Regions from separate parts of the Thauera chlorobenzoica genome, predicted to be linked through region 3. Evidence: predicted binding sites of a transcription regulator. Region 3 holds the regulator's gene; each other region holds the start of a gene.
The links. The regulator FNR, encoded in region 3, switches genes on or off when oxygen is low (the NO sensors DNR and NnrR bind a similar motif). The targets are predictions, from matches to a motif close to TTGANCTAGNTCAA.
Positions count from the first base shown of each region.

Region 1: the regulator FNR is predicted to act here: its motif matches at 1,296-1,309, upstream of Tchl_RS13240 (bifunctional acetate--CoA ligase family protein/GNAT family N-acetyltransferase).
Region 2: the regulator FNR is predicted to act here: its motif matches at 1,413-1,426, upstream of Tchl_RS15270 (tetrathionate reductase family octaheme c-type cytochrome).

Region 1 is NZ_CP018839.1:2,856,718-2,859,991, reverse strand. It holds gene mnmH (tRNA 2-selenouridine(34) synthase MnmH) at 1-578, shown strand, start outside; gene Tchl_RS13245 (class I SAM-dependent methyltransferase) at 585-1,136, opposite strand; gene Tchl_RS13240 (bifunctional acetate--CoA ligase family protein/GNAT family N-acetyltransferase) at 1,358-3,274, shown strand, end outside.
Region 2 is NZ_CP018839.1:3,273,893-3,277,166, reverse strand. It holds gene Tchl_RS15280 (DUF1330 domain-containing protein) at 1-4, opposite strand, end outside; gene ald (alanine dehydrogenase) at 200-1,333, shown strand; gene Tchl_RS15270 (tetrathionate reductase family octaheme c-type cytochrome) at 1,469-3,109, shown strand; gene Tchl_RS15265 (cytochrome b/b6 domain-containing protein) at 3,111-3,274, shown strand, end outside.
Region 3 is NZ_CP018839.1:3,470,322-3,473,595, reverse strand. It holds gene Tchl_RS16205 (MBL fold metallo-hydrolase RNA specificity domain-containing protein) at 1-188, shown strand, start outside; gene Tchl_RS16200 (Crp/Fnr family transcriptional regulator) at 338-1,021, opposite strand; gene Tchl_RS16195 (SirB2 family protein) at 1,114-1,494, shown strand; gene fnr (fumarate/nitrate reduction transcriptional regulator Fnr) at 1,531-2,271, opposite strand; gene hemN (oxygen-independent coproporphyrinogen III oxidase) at 2,411-3,274, shown strand, end outside.

The DNA of each region.
Region 1 (3,274 bases), 610 kb from region 3:
CGCTCGCCGCGCTCGGCGCGCAGACGCTCGATCTCGAAGACCTCGCCGCACACAAGGGTTCGGTGCTGGGGGCGCTTCCCGATCGCCCCCAGCCTTCACAGAAGCATTTCGAGACGAGGCTGTTTACCCGGCTGCAGGCCATCGATCCGGCGCGCCCGGTCTATGTGGAAGCCGAAAGCCGCAAGATCGGCCTGCTGTTCGTGCCCGAGGCGCTGATCCTGACGATGCGGCGCGCGCCCTGCGTCATGATCGACGCCAGCCGCGATGCCCGCCTCGACTTCCTGGTGCGCGACTATGCCTATCTGGGTGAGGACATCGCCACCCTCAAGCACAACCTGCTGCGCCTGCGCGAACTCCAGAGCCGGGAGACACTGGCACGCTGGCAGGCGATGGCCGATGCCGGCGCCCTCCCGGAGTTATTCGGCGAACTCATCGACCTGCATTACGACCCCCTTTACCGGCGCTCCCAGCACGGCAACTACCTCGGCTACGGCGAGGCCCCCCGTATCGAGACGACGGATCTCGGGCCCGAAGGCATCCGGGCGCTGGCACAGCGCATCCTCGAGCAGACCGGGTAAGGTTACTCAGGGCAGCACGGCCAGCGCCCTGCCCTTGATCGCGCACACCCGCTGCACGGCCGCGGCGCGCGGGGTCCGGATTTCGCCCTGCTCGAACGCGACGATGGTCCAGTTGTCCCGCAGGCGATGCACCAGCTCGTTGGGCTGGAGCAGGAAGTCGGGGCGGCTCGGCTTGCCAAAGCGCTCGTTGCCGGCCATAAAGGTTTCGTAGATCAGCACTCCGCCCGGCCGCAGCAGCTCCAGCATGGCATCGAAGCGCGGCCGGTAGAGGTAATTGCAGACCACCACGCCGTCGTAGCCGGCGCGCTCGAAAGGCCAGTCCTCACCTTCGAGGTCGAGTTCTCGCGTTTCCAGCCGGGGCAGGCCCTGCAGCAGTTGCAGGGCGATGCCGTCACGGTCGACCGCGTCGACGCGGAAACCGTGCTGCGCCAGCCAGCGTGCATGGCGGCCACTGCCGCAGGCGTAGTCGAGCACCCGTCCGGCGGGCGCGATCAGGGAGGCGAAGCGGGTGACCCAGGCCGAAGGCGTGAGCGCACTGGAAGTGTGGTGCTCGATCATCGGTGCAATGCCCTGTAGACGGATTCGCGTTGAAGAGAATGCCCCGATTCTAGCCGAGGCCGCTCCGCACCCCGGCGCGCGACATGAGCGGAATCGGACAGCAATCGATTGTGCACTGCAGTATATAATCGGGCATTATTGAAAAATTCGAAGAAAAATTGGACGTATGTCATCGTGCGGGCCTGCGCCCGATATCCCCAGAGCCCATCCAGAGCCACACCATGAAAGACAAGCACTACCTCACCCCGCTGCTCGAGCCCCGCTCCGTCGGCATCATCGGCGCCAGCGAACGTGAGAACGCCCTCGGCAGCGTGCTCATCCGCAACATGCTGGAGGCCGGGTACAAGGGCAAGCTGTTCGCGATCAATCCCAAGCACGAGAGCGTGCATGGGGTGGCCTGCTACAAGTCGGTCGAGGACGTGCCGCAGCGCCTGGACCTGGTCGCGCTCGCGGTGCGCGCCGAGAAGGCGCCGGCGATCATCGACGCCTGCGGCCGTGCCGGAGTGAAGGCGGCGATCCTGCTGTCGGCGGGCTTCTCCGAAGCCGGCCCGCGCGGCGAGCTGCTCGAGCGCCAGGTCGTCGATGCCGCCCACCGTCACCGCATCCGCCTGCTCGGCCCCAACTGCCTGGGCATCATGCGCCCGCAACTGGGCCTCAACGCCACCTTCGCCCACGCCAGCGCGCTCAAGGGCAGCATCGGCCTGATCTCGCAGTCCGGCGGCCTGTGCGCGGCGATCCTCGACTGGGCCAAGCCCAACAACGTCGGCTTTTCGGCGGTGGTGTCGCTGGGCTCGTCGTCGGACATCGACTTCGGCGAAGTGCTCGAATACATGATCTCCGACCCGCGCACCGAGAGCATCTTCCTCTACGTCGAAGGCGTGCGCGACGCCCGCCGCTTCATGAGCGCGCTGCGCGCGGCGGCCCGGGTCAAGCCGGTGCTGCTGATCAAGGCCGGGCGCCACCCCGACGCCTCGCGCGCGATCCTGTCCCACACCGGCGCGCCGATGGGCGACGACGCGGTGTTCGACGCCGCGCTGCGCCGCGCCGGCGTGATCCGCCTGTACAACATGGGCCAGCTGTTCGCCGCCGCCAACGCGCTGTTCTCGCACTTCCGCCCGCGCGGCAACCGCCTGGCGATCATCACCAACGGTGGCGGGCCGGGCGTGATGGCGGCCGACCGCGCCGCAGACATCGGCATCCCCCTCGCCGAGTTCGCCGACTCCACCCTGGAGAAGCTCAATGCCGGGCTGCCCGCAAGCTGGTCGCGCGGCAACCCGGTCGACATCCTCGGTGACGCCGGCCCCGAACGCTATCGCCACGCCCTCAAGGCGGTCCTCGAAGGGCCGAACGTGGACGGCGTGCTGGTATTGCTGACACCGCAGGCGGTGAGCGACCCGACCGGCGTTGCCGATGTCGTCATCGAGCTCGAAAAGACCGCCGACAAGCCGGTGGTCACCTGCTGGATGGGCGAAGACCTGGTCGGCGAGGCACGCCACCGCTTCACCGCCGCCGGCATCCCCCATTTCCGCACCCCGGAGCCGGCGGTGGAGCTGTTCAGCCACATTTCCGCCTATTACCAGAACCAGAAGCTGCTGATGCAGACGCCGTCCTCGCTGTCGCACCTGTCGCCGCCGTCGATCGAAAGCGCCCGCCTGGTGATCGAGATGGCGCTGTCCGAGCGTCGCAGCAAGCTCAACGAGATGGAATCGAAGGCGCTGCTGGCCGCCTTCCGCATCCCCATCGCGCAGACCGTGGTCGCCCGCTCAGCGGCCGAGGCGATGGTGCTGTCGGCCGAGATCGGCTTGCCGATCGTGATGAAGATCGATTCACCGAGCATCGCTCACAAGTCCGAAGTCGGCGGGGTGCGCCTGAACATCCGCAGCCTCGCCGCGGTACGCTCGACCTACCAGGAAATCATCGACGAGGTGAAGCGGGTGCGGCCCGACGCCGAGATCAACGGCATTGCCATCGAGCCGATGATCCAGAAGCGCAACGGCCGTGAGCTGGTGGTGAGCGTCAAGCGCGACCCGGTGTTCGGCCCCGCGATCGCCTTCGGCGAAGGCGGCAACCTGGTCGAGGACAACCGCGACATCGCCGTCGCCTTGCCGCCGCTCAACAGCTTCCTGGTCAGGGACATG
Region 2 (3,274 bases), 200 kb from region 3:
CCATGTGCTTCGCTCCGAATCGGTAACAAGGTTGGGCGCAGGGGCGTGCGCTGTTCAGCATCATACCTGTCGGGCAATTCCAACCGGCCCGGTGCGCATCAGCGAGGCGCCCTCGCCGGGAGGGTGTCCTATACTGTCCGCAACGGAGTCGGGTGTGCCCGCCATGTCATGCGGGTGAGCCGCCACGCAGGAGCAGGCTGTGATCATCGGGGTTCCAAGGGAAATCAAGAACAACGAGTTCCGTGTCGGGATGACGCCGGCCGGGGTTGCGGAGTTTGTCGCCCATGGCCACACGGTGCTGGTCGAGCGCCAGGCGGGAGAAGGCTCCTCCTACAGTGATGCGGATTACGCAATGGCGGGGGCGCGGCTGGCCGGTTCGGCTGCGGAAGTGTTCGGCGAAGCGAACATGATCATCAAGGTCAAGGAGCCGCAGGCGCCCGAACTGGCAATGCTGCGGCCCGGCCAGATCCTGTTCGCCTACCTGCACCTCGCGCCCGACCGGGCGCAGACCGAAGGTCTGCTCAAATCGGGGGCGGTCTGCATCGGCTACGAAACCGTGGAGCTGGCCGCCGGGCGTTTGCCGCTGCTGGCGCCGATGTCCGAAGTCGCCGGGCGGATGGCGGCACAGGTGGGTGCGTCCCTGTTGCAGCGCCCGAGCGGAGGGCGCGGCGTGCTGATGGGAGGGGTTGCCGGTGTCCTGCCGGCGAACGTGCTCATCCTCGGAGCGGGGACCGTCGGTATCAACGCTGCCTATGTGGCGAAGGGCATGGGGGCGAGCGTCACCCTGATGGATGTGGATCTCGAACGCCTGCGGCAAATCGAGTTTGCCTGGGGCAGTTCGGTGCGGACTTTGTACTCGACCCGGCACGATGTCGAGCGGATGGTGGCCGAGGCCGACCTGGTGATCGGCGCGGTGCTGCAGGCCGGGGCGCGGACGCCGCTGCTGGTCACGCGCGACATGCTCGCCCTGATGCAGCGGCGCGCGGTGATCCTCGATGTCGCTGTGGATCAGGGAGGCTGCATCGAGACGATCAGGCCGACGACGCATGCGGATCCGACCTACCTGGTCGATGAAATCCTGCACTACGGGGTCACGAACATGCCGGGGGCGTTGCCACGAACGTCGACCCAGGCGTTGATGAACGCGACCCTGCGCTACGGACTGGCGATCGCCGACAAGGGCTGGCTGCGCGCGGTGTGCGACGATCCGGCCCTGGCCAGGGGGGTGAATGTCCTCGAAGGCCGCATCACCAGCCGCCCGGTGGCCGAAGCCCACGGCATGGCGTTCACACCCCTGGAGGTGCTGGTGCCGTGTTCCGACGCGCCCTGGTAGGGCGGCCCGATGGAAGCGGCGATGCGCGGGCTGCCTGCGCTGCGTTAACGGGCTTAACGGGCGCACGGAGGGGCGCTTCTTGATTTTAATCAAATTAGACAATTATCAAAAAGTAATGCTCGGTGGGGCCTTACCATGGCAGGGAAGCATCGGCTGATGGGGGAAACCATGGGCAGGCGATCATCCTGGTTGCGCCGTACTTTCGGCGCCATGTTGCTGATGGTAGCGAGCGCCCTGGCTGGCGCGACGGTTACCGGCACGGCGGATCACGCTAAATTCGACGGACTCAAAGGCCCATTCAAGAGCGGTGCGGAAGTGACCCGCGCCTGCCTCGCCTGTCATACCGAAGCAGCCCGGCAGGTGATGGCGACCCGGCACTGGAGCTGGGAGTACGTCAATGCCGATACCGGGCAGAAATTGGGCAAGAAGACGATGCTCAACGGCTTTTGCATCGGCAACCGCTCGAACGAGCCTTTTTGCCAGTCCTGTCACATCGGCTACGGCTGGAAGGACGAGACGTTCGACTTCACCGCCGAGGATGCGGTCGATTGCCTGGCTTGCCACAACACCGGCGACTATCGGAAGCTGGCAGGGTTTGCCGGCCATCCGCCCTACGAGCGCATCGAATATCCGGCGAAGTCCGGCAAGTTCATCGAGGCGGTCGATCTCGCCAAGGTGGCGCAGCAGGTCGGCGCGACTTCGCGCCAGACCTGCGGGGCCTGCCACTACTACGGCGGAGGCGGGGACGGCGTCAAACATGGCGATCTCGATTCCTCGCTGAACAAGGCGACGAATGAACTCGACGTGCATATGGCGCAGGATGGACTGGACTTCAGTTGCGCCAGCTGCCACGAGGCGGATCGGCACAAGGTCGCCGGCAGCCGGATCAGCATGACCGGGGCGGACCCTCACGGGGCGCTGATCCGCGGGCAAAAAACCGACCGCAATCCGGCCAGCTGCCAGGCCTGTCATGGCGACCGTCCACACAAGGACGGCTTCGTTCAGGCCGGACGCCTGAACGATCACACCCGCACGCTGGCGTGCCAGACCTGCCACATTCCCGAATTCGCCCGCGGCGGCGTGCCGACCAAGATGGGCTGGGATTGGTCCGCGGCCGGCAGGCTGACTCCCGAAGGCAAGCCCTACCAGCTCAAGGACGACCGCGGGCACGTGGTCTACGACAGCAAGAAGGGCGCGTTCGTGCTGGGCCAGAACGTCAAGCCCGACTACATCTGGTTCGACGGAACGGTCACGTATACGCAGCCGGAATCGAAGATCGACCCGACCGCGCGGGTGGCGATCAACACGTTCCACGGCACCCCGGGCGCGCCCGATGCGCGCATCTGGCCGGTGAAGACCTTCCACGGCAAGCAACCTTACGATACCGAGCACCTGACCCTGCTGGTGCCGCATACCGCGACGCCAGACGACACCGCCTTCTGGTACAACTTCGACTGGGCAAAGGCGCTGAAGGCCGGGGCGGATGCAAGCGGCCAGCCTTACAGCGGAAAATTCGCCTTTGTCGAGACCTCGATGCTGTGGCCGATCACCCACATGGTCGCGCCGAAGGAACGTGCCCTCGGCTGCGCCGAGTGCCACGCCGACGGCGGCAGGCTGGCTGCGGTGCCGGGCGTCTGGATGCCCGGTCGCGACCGCAACCCCTTGCTTGATCGCCTGGGCTTCGGCCTCGCCGGGCTGATGCTGCTGGGCGTCGCCGGCCACGGTGGCCTGCGCTTCCTGACGCGCAACAGGCGCAAGCACCGCGAGGAGAGCTGAGATGAGCGAGCGCCTTTATCTGTTCACCCGTTTCGAGCGTTTCTGGCACTGGGCCCAGGCAGGATTGATCATCGCCCTGCTGTTTACCGGTTTCGCCATCCATGGAAGCCATGAACTGATCGGATTCCGCAAGGCGGTCGAGGTTCACGAGATCGCCGCGTGGCT
Region 3 (3,274 bases):
TGTCGGCGCACGCCGACCAGCCTGCGCTGCTGAACTGGTTGCGCCATTTTGAGGCGGCGCCGCGCAGGACTTTCATCGTGCATGGCGAGGCCGAAGCGGCGGCGGCGTTCGCCGTCGCTGCCGAACACGAGCTTGGCTGGCCCGCCCTCACGGTGGCCGAGCCGCTCGTCCCCTACCTTCTGGGTTGATCGCCTCACCGGGTGGAGGGGGCGCCGCGATGAGCGATGAAGGGTACTGCAGCGGGCGCAGCGTGGAAGCGGGGGAGTCGCCGTCGCTCCTGCACGCGCGCGCGGCAAGAAGCCGGGCGCAGCGCCGGCCGGTGGGTGAGGTTTCGCGCTCAGGCGTTGTAACGCGCCAGGCGGGCAGGGTCGTGCAAGGTGATGCGCTTGCCCTGCACACTGATCAGGCCGACTTCGCTGAGGTCGTGAAAGATACGCGACAGGGTTTCAGGGGTGAGGTTGAGGCGGGACGCAATCACCTGCTTGCTCGTCGGCAGCGAAATTTCGCAGGGTTCGTCACTGTCGGCGACCTGGAGCAGATAGCCGATCACGCGCTGCATGCTCGAGCGCAGCGAATAGGTTTCGACGTCCTGGATCAGGCCGTGGAGCCGGATCGACAGGCCGGCAAGGAGCTTGCTGGCAAAGGTCGCATCCTGTTCGATCATCTCGCTGACCACCGCCTGGCTGACATGCACCAGCACGGTATCGGCAAGGGCTTCGGAAAACACCGGGTAGGGGTGGTTCATGAACATCACCGCCTCGCCGAAACTTTGCATCGGGCCGATGATTTCGACGACCTTCTCGGTCCCTTGGGACGACGAGAAGGCCAGCTTGACCTGGCCCGACACCACGAAGTAGAAGCCGTGCGGCTGGTCTCCGCGCTGAAACAGCACTTCGCCGCGCGAGACGTGGCGTTCGCGGGTGTAGCGCGAAACGCGCTCGATGTCGGTGTCGGACAGTTCGCTGAACAGCGGGATGCGTCTGAGCAGGGCGGGTATGTCGAGCGGGGCATGGGGGGGCATCGGCGGGCTCTCCGTATCGAGGCGCAATTTTAATCGAGGCCGGGGCGCGGACTCGCACCGGAGCTCGGGTTTCTTTCGTTGAAAGGGGACGGATGTACTACACAATCAAGCATCTTCATGTGACCTGCGTCGTACTCAGCGCAACGGGCTTTCTGCTCCGCGGGCTGTGGATGTTTACCGGCAGCCCGCTGCTTCAGCGGCCATTGACCCGGGTGCTGCCCCACGTTGTCGACAGCCTGTTGCTGCTCAGTGCGATCAGCCTCGCGATCATGATCGGGCAATACCCGTTTGCGGCCGACTGGGTCACGGCGAAAGTCTTCGGGCTGATCGCCTACATCCTCCTGGGCACCGTGGCGCTCAAGCGCGGCAGAACGCCGGCGGTGCGGACCACCGCCTTCGTCGGTGCGCTGCTGGTGTATGCCTGGATCGTGTCGATCGCCATCACCAAGAACATGGCGGGGTTCTTCGCCTGAGTCCGGGCGGCGGGAAAACCTCCCCGCCGGCAGCGCTCAGCGCGCGCCTGGCTGGTGCTGGATGAGGCTCTTCAGCCGTGCCGGCTCGAGCAGGCGGACGTGCTTTTGCTGCACGGCGATCAGGCCTTCGTCCTGGAAACGCGAGAACGCGCGCGACACCGTTTCCAGTTTCAGACCGAGGTAGGAGCCGATCTCTTCCCGCGTCATGCGCAGGTTGAACTCCTGGGCGGAGAAGCCGCGCGCGGTGAACCGCTGCGACATGTTCAGCAGGAAGGCCGCCAGGCGCTCCTCGGCCCGCATTGAGCCGAGCAGCATCATCACCCCGTGATCGCGCACGATCTCGCGGCTCATCACCTTGTGGAACTGCAGCTGCAGCCCTTCGACCTCGTGCGACATCTGCTCGAGCTTGTCGTAAGGGATCACGCAGACTTCGCTGTCTTCGAGCGCGACCGAATTGCAGGAATGGACCTCGGTGCTGATCCCGTCCAGGCCGAGGATCTCGCCGGTCATCTGGAAGCCGGTGACCTGCTCGCGGCCGTCTTCGAGCAGCACATCGGTCTTGAACGAGCCGGCACGGATGGCGTAGATCGCCTCGAACGGGTCACCCGCGTGGTAAAGGTTGTGCTGGCGCTTGATCTTGCGTCGCGCACCGACGAGCTCGTCGAGGCGGTTCAGCTCGCTGTTGGACAGCCCGAAAGGCAGGCACAGCTCCACCAGATTGCACTGCGAACAGGCAGACTTGAGTCCGCTTACGGTAATTGGCACTGTCGCCCTCATCTGCACGATAATCCGGCCTCCCCGACAAATGACCCCGATGGAGACCCCGGGCGCCCGGCATTCCACACCCGTTGACCCACGTCAACCAAAAAAATCAGGCGTTCTGCCATTGTTCGTCACACACAGCAGCAGCTAGATCATGAAAAGCCAGAACGAACTCCTCTTCGATCCGCAACTGATCCGTAGATTCGATATCAACGGGCCGCGGTATACCTCTTACCCGACAGCGGACCGCTTCGTCGAGGCCTTCAACGCCGACGCACTGAAGGCCTGGCTGGCAAAACGGGCCATCGGCGGGGTAAGCAGACCGCTTTCATTATACTTCCACATCCCGTTCTGCAACACGATCTGCTACTACTGCGCCTGCAACAAGATCATCACCAAGGATCACGGTCGTTCTGCCAAGTATCTGAAATACCTGGCTAAAGAAATCGAAATGCAGGCTGCCTGCCTTGAGGGCAGCCGGCAGGTGACGCAGCTTCACCTGGGTGGAGGCACCCCGACCTTCCTCTCGCACGACGAGATGCGCGAGCTGATGGCTTCGGTGCGCGAGCATTTCACCCTGGTGCCCAACGGCGAATACTCGATCGAAGTCGATCCGCGCAAGGTCGATTTCGATACCGTCAAGCTGCTCGCCGAGCTCGGCTTCAACCGCATGAGTGTCGGCGTGCAGGATTTCGCCGAGGATGTGCAGCGGGCGGTCAACCGTGTGCAAAGTTTCGAGGAAACCCAGCTCGTCATCGATGCCGCGCGCCAGACCGGGTTCAAGTCGGTCAGCATGGACCTGATCTACGGCCTGCCCAAGCAGAACGTGATCAGTTTCAACCGCAGCCTCGAGCAGGTGCTGCAGATCTCGCCCGATCGCATTTCGCTCTACAGCTACGCCCACCTGCCCGGGCTGTTCAAGCCGCAGCGCCGCATCCATTCCAGCGACATGCCCAGCGCCGACACCAAGCTGCAGCTGCTGCAGCTGGGCATCCGCCGCCTCACCGAAGCGGGCTAC